One region of the Microbulbifer sp. TB1203 genome, then DNA from elsewhere that is predicted to be linked to it. Evidence: riboswitches for the same ligand, from Rfam matches in the RefSeq annotation. Region 1 holds a riboswitch; the other holds the start of a gene.

What was found. Region 1 has a riboswitch for molybdenum cofactor ahead of moaA (GTP 3',8-cyclase MoaA). Riboswitches for the same ligand answer to the same signal wherever they lie in the genome.
Region 2: linked by a shared signal. The riboswitch ahead of moaA (GTP 3',8-cyclase MoaA) and the one ahead of moaA (GTP 3',8-cyclase MoaA) in region 1 are both predicted to bind molybdenum cofactor.

What each region holds. Positions count from the first base shown of each region.
Region 1 covers NZ_CP116899.1:1,255,675-1,259,882, forward strand. The annotation lists gene PP263_RS05335 (MFS transporter) at 1-703, shown strand, start outside; gene PP263_RS05340 (alginate export family protein) at 849-2,054, shown strand; molybdenum cofactor riboswitch at 2,114-2,253, shown strand; gene moaA (GTP 3',8-cyclase MoaA) at 2,255-3,232, shown strand; gene PP263_RS05350 (hypothetical protein) at 3,236-3,406, shown strand; gene moaB (molybdenum cofactor biosynthesis protein B) at 3,403-3,942, shown strand; gene moaC (cyclic pyranopterin monophosphate synthase MoaC) at 3,947-4,208, shown strand, end outside.
Region 2 covers NZ_CP116899.1:5,107,284-5,111,491, forward strand. The annotation lists gene PP263_RS21670 (CmpA/NrtA family ABC transporter substrate-binding protein) at 1-534, opposite strand, end outside; gene PP263_RS21675 (ANTAR domain-containing response regulator) at 564-1,148, opposite strand; molybdenum cofactor riboswitch at 1,546-1,687, shown strand; gene moaA (GTP 3',8-cyclase MoaA) at 1,676-2,644, shown strand; gene PP263_RS21685 (NTP transferase domain-containing protein) at 2,649-3,233, shown strand; gene moaB (molybdenum cofactor biosynthesis protein B) at 3,485-4,003, shown strand; gene moaC (cyclic pyranopterin monophosphate synthase MoaC) at 4,003-4,208, shown strand, end outside.

The DNA.
Region 1 (4,208 bases):
CTCCGAACTGGAATTTCACCTGCGCCCCTTATCCGAAATCAGGGTGTGGCGCTTCGGGCTCTATTACTATTTTGTCTTCGGCAGTTTTCTCGCGCTGCTGCTCTGGCTGCCCCAGTACTACCTGGATGCCTACGGGGTTTCCACGCAAACGGCGATGGCCCTTACGCTGCTGTTTGTGGCGCTGTCCAGTACGGTGCGCGCTCTGGGAGGCTGGTTTGCCGATCGCTACGGTGCCCGCGCCGTCAACTGGAGTGTCTTCTGGACCTGCCTAGTGTGCCTCTTCTTTCTCAGTTATCCGCCCACCAGCATGACCATTCACGGCATCGAGCGGGACGTGCAGATCGAACTCGAAGTGGGCATCGAACTCTTCACGCTGTTGATCCTGGTGATCGGCATCGCTCAGGGATTCGGGCGCGCCTCTGTGTACAAGATCGTCTACGACAATTATCCCCGCTATATGGGCAGCGTCGGCGGCGCCGTGGCCACGATCGGCGCCCTGGGAGGCTTCAGTCTCCCGGTCATGTTTGGTATCGCCCAGGATATTGTGGGTATTCACAGCGCCGCCTTTATGCTGCTCTACGGCGTGCTCGCGGTGTGTATGCTGGCGATGTATCTGGCCCTGCAGCGGGAGCGCGCCTTGCAGCGTCTCGAATTTGCCAGGCAGCACAATTTTCTGCACCGGGAGGACACCCCTTTCGGGTAATGCCCTCCAGCCATTTGGTATTAGCTCTGTGCACCGGCAGGTGGCAGCTCCACCGCGATGGGAAGGATGGGGCAGGTTTTCATTGTTTTACCTGGCGCTGTAACTTGTCATGCAGAATTCCCAAACAGTTGCAGAGGACCAGAGAATGATTACACAGAAATTTCCCAGCCTTGTTTGTAGCGCATTGCTGTGCGCGAGCGGTGTGGCCTCTTCGCGTGCCAGCGCCGAAGACACCGCGCAGACGTTTTCCAGTGCCGTGCAAAACGGCGATCTGGCGATCAATCTGCGCTATCGCGCGGAAAACGTCGAGCGGGACAACCTGTCCAACGACGCCACCGCATCCACCCTGAGAACGCGCCTGAGTTGGCAGAGCGGAAATTACCGCGGATTCAGCGCGATGATCGAAGTGGACGACGTAAGCGCAATAGGGCAGGAGAATTACAACTCAACCACCAACGGGCGGACCGATTATCCGGTAGTCGCCGATCCGCTGGGAACAGAGGTGAACCAGGCCTATCTGCAGTACGGCAACGGGACTTTCAAGGCTACGGCGGGGCGTCAGCGCATAGTGCTGGACGACCAGCGTTTCGTCGGCGGTGTCGCCTGGCGCCAGAACGAGCAGACCTTCGACGGCTACCGGTTTCGCTACGGGCGCGACGGCGCGCTGCAGCTGGACTACAGCTATATCTACAACGTCAACCGAATTTTCGGCGAGGATAGCGAACAGGGAAACCTGGAAGGGGATATACAGATTTTCCGCACCGGTTATCCCCTGACGGAAAATCACAAACTGGTCTTCCTGGCTGTGGATCTCCAACTGGAGCACGCCGTCGATGCCTCCAGCCGCACCCTCGCGCTGCGTTATAGCGGTGCCTTCGGGCCGGTCAAGGCGCAGCTGGGCTACGCCCGCCAGACGGAGGCCGGGGACAGCGGCCTCGACTACAGCGCACCCTATTACCTCGCTGAACTGGATACGGATTTCGGACCGGTCAATGTTCGCCTCGGCTATGAAGAGCTGGGAGCGGACAACGGAGTGGGTTTCTCCACGCCGCTGGCCACCCTGCACAAATTCCAGGGCTTTGCCGACCAGTTCCTGTCCACTCCCGCGGACGGCATCGAGGACCTGTACCTGGGCGCCGCCGGCAAGCTGGCCGGCGGGATCCTGAGTACCACTTATCACCGGTTTTCCGCAGTGGAGACCTCCACCGACTGGGGCAGCGAGTGGGACCTCGGCTACAGCCGCAAATTGACCGAACAGTTATCGGCGACGGTCAAATACGCCAGCTACAGAGCCGATGCTTACAGTGTCGATACCGACAAGTTGTGGCTGATGCTCACGGCATCCTTCTGACAGACAAAGGGAGTACCACCTTTGCCCCCGTGCAACACAATCGCCCGCTGATACACTGCAAAGAGTTTAAACACCGAGCCCCCATGCCTAAGCGCCCTGCGTATGGTGCGGGGGCCGTGGCCGGCACTGCCGGCCACCAGGGCCGCCCGGGAAACCGGCCGGCCTCCCGAAACTGGAAAGGCGTTTAATAAAGGCGTTTAATGTTAACCGATGAATTTGGGCGCAGGTTTTTTTACCTGCGTCTGTCCGTGACCGATGTCTGCAATTTCCGCTGCAATTACTGCCTGCCGGATGGCTATCAGTGCACAGGAGCGCAAGCGCGGGAAAAAACCCTGAGTGTTGCCGAGGTCCGCACAGTGGTGCGCGCCTTCGCCTCCCTGGGCACGGAAAAAGTTCGCATCACCGGCGGTGAACCCTCCCTGCGCAGGGATCTGCCGGATCTTATTGCTGCAACCAGCGGCGCCGCCGGTATTCGCCGGGTTGCCATCACCTCCAACGGCTACAGGCTCGCCAACGAAATCGACCGCTGGCGCGACGCGGGTTTGGACCAGCTCAACGTCAGTGTCGACAGCCTGGACCCGCACCAGTTCGAGCGCATCACCGGACACCACAAGCTGGAAAAAGCGCTGCGCGGAATCGAGCGGGCCCTGGAGCTGGGCGTCGAGACCAAGGTCAACACGGTGCTGCTGCGGGAACACAACCTGGGCGAATATCACAAATTTCTCCAGTGGGTCCGGGCAACGCCGGTGACCCTGCGCTTTATCGAATTGATGCGCACCGGCGATAACCGCAGTTTTTTTGCCAGCAATCACGTCTCCGGCCGCGATATCGAAAAGCGGTTGCTGCGGGACGGCTGGGAACGGCTGGCCCGCCACCGCAGCGCCGGTCCGGCGCGGGAATACCGGCACCCGGACTACGCCGGCCGCATCGGACTGATCACCCCCTACAGCAAGGATTTTTGTGCGGACTGCAACCGCCTGCGCATGTCCGCACAGGGCGCGCTGCACCTGTGCCTGTTTGCGGAGCAGGGTATCGACCTGCGCGACGCCATCGCCGGCGGCGACCACCGGGCCCTGGCGGAAATGATCCGGGCAGCGGTGAGCGGCAAGGCCGCCGGCCATCATTTGGCGAGCGGCCGGACCGGGGCGACCCACAACCTGGCGATGCTGGGAGGCTGAACCGTGGACGAAAGCCCGGTGACAAGCTGCGGCGTGGTGCTGGCCGGCGGCGACAGTTTTCTCGAGCACGCGCTGGGCCTGATGCGCGGGCTTCCACTGCAATATCAATACACCGGCGCAGTACGCGCAGGAATTCACACATTCAGTTTTTTGATTCAGGCGAAACACTTATGACACACGTTTCAGAGGAATTTATTCCGCTCAATATCGCGGTATTGACGGTATCCGACACCCGCAGCGAAGAGACCGACACCTCCGGCCAGTACTTGGCAGAGGCACTGCAGGCGACGGGACACAAACTTGCGGACAGGAAGATAGTGCCGGACGATATCTACCGGATGCGCGCCGAGGTTTCCCGGTGGATAGCACAGGAAGATATTCACGCAGTGCTGGTAACCGGTGGCACCGGCTTTACCGCGCGGGATTCGACACCGGAGGCGTTGCAGCCGCTGTTCGACAAGACCGTGGACGGCTTCGGCGAGTTGTTCCGGAAAATTTCCTTTGCGGATATCGGCAGCGCCACAGTGCAGTCCCGCGCCCTGGCGGGGCTGGCGAATCGCACCCTGATCTGCTGTATGCCGGGCTCCACCGGCGCCTGCCGCACCGCCTGGGAAAAGATACTGCTGGAGCAGCTGGACGCGCGCCACCGGCCCTGCAATTTCATACCCCACATTCGCCCCGCGCAGCCGGTGTGCGCCACCAGGGGGTAAGCCGATGGGTAAATTGACTCACCTCAATTCCCGCGGCGAAGCAAATATGCTGGACGTGACGGACAAAGCCGTGACCGACCGCAGCGCCCGCGCCGAGAGCGCCGTCAGCATGAGCGCCGAAGCTTTTGCACTGCTGGTGGACGGCAGCCACCGCAAAGGCGACGTCCTGGCGGTAGCCCGCATCGCCGGCATTCAGGCGGCAAAAAAAACCGCGGAACTGATTCCTCTGTGTCACCCACTCGCACTCACAAAAGTGAAGGTGCAGT
Region 2 (4,208 bases), 1.5 Mb from region 1:
CATCTGTTCCGGCGGCAGCACCAGCAGCTGCAGATCCCGGTCCGGATCGATCTCCGCGGTGCGCAGCCAGTGGCGCAGCTGCAGTGCGTGACTGGAAAATGGGTATACGGTGGCGAAACGCAGCGGCGCTTCGCCACTTGGGCGCGCGCGCAGGTATTCCTTCAGCGCCTGGCCGACCCGCCCGCCGTCGCAATCACCCGCCGGCAGTGGCAGCTTGCGATAGAGGGATTCCGCAAGGGTGATGGCGTTGCCGTTGCAGCTCAGGATCAGGCCGCTCAGCAGCCGTTCTCCGCACTGTGGGAGGGTCTGTGTCAGGGTCAGCGGCATGGGGGCGAGCATAGCGGCGGCGTCGGCGGCGCCGCCGATCAGCTTGTCGCGCAGAGTGGCCCAGGAGGTCTCCCGCTGCAGTTGCACTTTGAGCCCGAAGCGGCTGAAAAAGCCCATTTCCCGGGCGACGATCAGCGGCGCGCTGTCGGTGAGGCGCAAGTAGAGCAGCTTGAGGTGATTCTTTTCCGGGCTCAGGGAAGTAGGCATGGGTCGCTCAATTTTTTGGGGCTGAAGGCTCAATTTCCGGGCTGAAGATGTTGAATAATTCGCTCCGCCACCACGCGCATGGTGGAGTTACTGCTCATGGCCAGGTTGCGCAGGGTCTTGTGCGCGGCCTCTTCGCTGAGGTTCTTTTTGGCCATCAGCAGGCCCTTGGCCCGCTCGATGGCCTTGCGTTCGTCCAGTTGCTGGCGGGTGCGCTCCAGGGACTGGCGCAATTGCTGGTAGCTGCGGAACTGGGCCATGGCGATCTCGATCGCCGGCGCCACCCGTTCTGCGCTGATGCCCTCGGCCATATAGGCGCTCACGCCGGCCTCCACCGCGCGGGCGATAAAGCCCGCGTCGCCGCGGGGGGAGAACATGGCTACCGGGGTGGGATTCTGGCGGTTGATGATCGCCAGGCTTTCGAGGATGTCGCGGTCCGGGGACTCGATATCGATCAGCACGATATCCGGCCGGTGCCTCTCCACATGGAGGAGTAGCCCCTCGGCGCTATTGAGCTGGGCCAGCAGTCGATAGCCGGCCGAGCGCAACTGGGCACAGACCATTTCCGCCCGTTCGGGGTGGTCGTCGACCAGCATTATGCCGAGAGATTTATTCATCGCTATTCAGTGTCTTATTGTCAGTGACCGGTCGCTGCAGTCCGGTGCCAGCAGTTCGGAGTCAATAACCCGGTGACACCGAATGCCGCCGGGCTTTCTCTTGCCGCTGGGGAAAAGCAATCAAAAGCTGTGCCAAATGCAATTTCCAGGTAAACCGCCGGTGGCGGGCTGTGCTACCTTTAGCGGGATCTGTGGCTTTTGCACATTCGTAGTGCAGGAGGCAATGTGGCGGCCAGTTTTTGGTGCACCCTGGATGCCCCTGCCTTGTTTTGGGCCTTGTGAGGGTGCGGGAACCGGTGGCATGATGATTGCGTTGAATTTTGATGTAGATTTTGAACCCGAACTTGAGCGTTCTCCCGGAGGCTGCCAGCTCAGGACATCCAAACCGATAGAAACAAACATCCACAAACACCGAGCCCTCAAACCTAAGTTCTCCGAATAGGGTTTGTTGGCCGTGAACCGGTCTGCCCGGTTCACCAGGGTCGGCGGAGAAATCCGTCGGCCTCCCGAACTTGGAAAGGCGTTTGATGCTAGAAGACAATCTCGGGCGCAGGTTCTATTACCTGCGCCTGTCCGTGACCGATGTGTGCAACTTCCGCTGCAACTACTGCCTGCCGGAAGGCTACACCGCGGCGGACGACAGCCCTCACCTCACCGCCGCCGAAACGGCGACGGTGATCCGCGCCTTTGCCAGCCTGGGCACGCAGAAAGTGCGCCTGACCGGCGGAGAGCCCTCCCTGCGCGCCGACCTCCCGGAAATCATTGCCGCTGCCAAAGGCACCGCCGGCATCCGCCGTGTGGCGGTGACCAGCAACGGCTATAAGCTGCCCAGGGTGATCGATGGCTGGCGGCGGGCGGGTCTGGATCAGCTCAATATCAGCATCGACAGCCTGCAGCCGGACGAATTCGCGCGGATTACCGGCCACGACTGCCTCCCGAAGGTGCTCGAAGGAATCGACCGCGCCCTCGAACTGGGCGTGACCACCAAGGTCAACGCGGTGCTGCTCTGCGACGGTGCGGGGCGGCGCCTGCGGGACTTCCTGCGCTGGCTCCGGGACACACCGGTCACTCTCCGCTTTATCGAACTGATGCGCACCGGGGACAACCGGGAATTCTTTGCCAGCAACCACCTGCGCGGCGAGACCATCGAAGGGCAACTGGTGCGCGACGGCTGGCAACTGCTGCCCCGCGAGCGCGACGCCGGCCCGGCGCGGGAATACAGCCACCCCGACTACCGCGGACGCATCGGCCTGATTACCCCCTACAGCGAGGATTTCTGCAGCAGCTGCAACCGCCTGCGGATTTCCGCCCAGGGCCGCCTGCACCTGTGCCTGTTTGCGGAACAGGGCATGGACCTGCTCGAGGAGATCCGCCGCGGCGATACCGAGGTGCTCGCGGAGAGAATTCGCGCGCTGGTGACACAAAAGGCACCCAGTCACTATCTGCAGCAGGAGCGGGTGGGAGCCACGCGCAACCTGGCGATGCTCGGTGGTTAGCGGGATGAAAGTCTGCCCCGTGGTGCTCGCCGGCGGCCAGTCCCGCCGAATGGGACGGGACAAGGCGCTGCTGCAATTGCCCGGCGGGCAGACCCTGTTGCAGCGGGCGCAGTCGCTGCTGAGCAACCTACGGGCCCGAAACGTGGAGTTCCTGCCACCGCTGGTCAGCGGAAATCGTTCCGGCGGCATTGCCGATAGCACCGTTGCCCGCGGTCCCTTGGGCGGCCTTCATTCCGTGGCCGAACACCTCCGCCGGGAACAAATAGCCTGCGATGCGCTGCTGGCCATTCCGGTGGATATGCCGCTGCTGGGGGCCGAGCAGTTGGAACAACTTTGCGCCGAAGGGGTTGGAAGCGGAGAGAGAGCACTCTGTTTTGGCCGCTGTTATCTGCCGCTTTGGCTGCGCCTGGATGAATCCGGCCGCGATTACCTTCAAGGGGCCATAACGCCGGGAAATGAGGCCTCGATAAAGGCGCTGATCAGGGAATCGGGAGGGCGGCAGCTGGAAATGCCGCCGGGTAACTGGCACCTGAATGTAAATCGCCCGCAGGAGTTTGCAGAAATCTGCGGAGCGGAGAGGCTTTTGTAACTTTGCAGGATGGGCAAAGCTCGCGTAGCGGGCGTGCCCATCAAATACTGGTATTTACTACAACGGTTATTTGTAACTGCTCATCCCTGTAGGAGCGGCGGGGCGGCCATCCGACATGCCCGCGAACAGAGCCCGATCGCGGGCATGTCGGATGGCCGCCCCGCCGCTCCTACAGGGTGGTTCGCTTAAGCCAGTGCACATTCCCTATGAATGAGTAGCTACGGTTATTTTTGAAAATTGAGAGAATTTCAATGCAGCAGACAGAAAAAGGCACAGCGCTAACCATCGCCGTACTCACGGTATCCGATACCCGCACCGAAGAGACGGACACCTCCGGTCAATACCTGGCTGAAGTTGTCGGGGCTGCGGGCCACCAGCTGTGGGAAAAGAAAATTGTTCCCGACGATATCTATCAGCTGCGCGCCCAGGTTTCCCAATGGATCGCCGAGCAGGGGGTACAAGTGATCCTGACCACTGGCGGCACCGGCTTCAGTGGCCGCGATTCCACGCCGGAGGCGCTGGCGCCGCTGTTCGACAAACAGGTGGAGGGCTTCGGTGAACTTTTCCGGGCCATCTCCTTCGAGGAGATCGGCTCTTCCACCATCCAGTCCCGCGCCCTGGCCGGGATTGCCAACAACACCTTGATTTGTTGTATGCCCGGCTCTACCGGCGCCTGCCGCACCGCCTGGGAAAACATCCTCCGCGAACAGTTGGATTCGCGGCACCGGCCGTGCAATTTCGTCGCGCACCTGAAGGGGAGGGCACAGTAATGAGTCTGACGCACCTCAACCGGCGCGGCGAGGCCAGTATGGTGGATGTCACCGACAAGTCGGTGACCGAGCGCAGTGCGCGCGCCGAATCCTGCGTGCAGATGAGTGCGGATGCCTTTGAACAAATGCTCGCGGGACAGAATAAAAAGGGCGACGTGCTGGCCACCGCGCGGATAGCCGGCATCCAGGCGGCGAAGAAAACTGC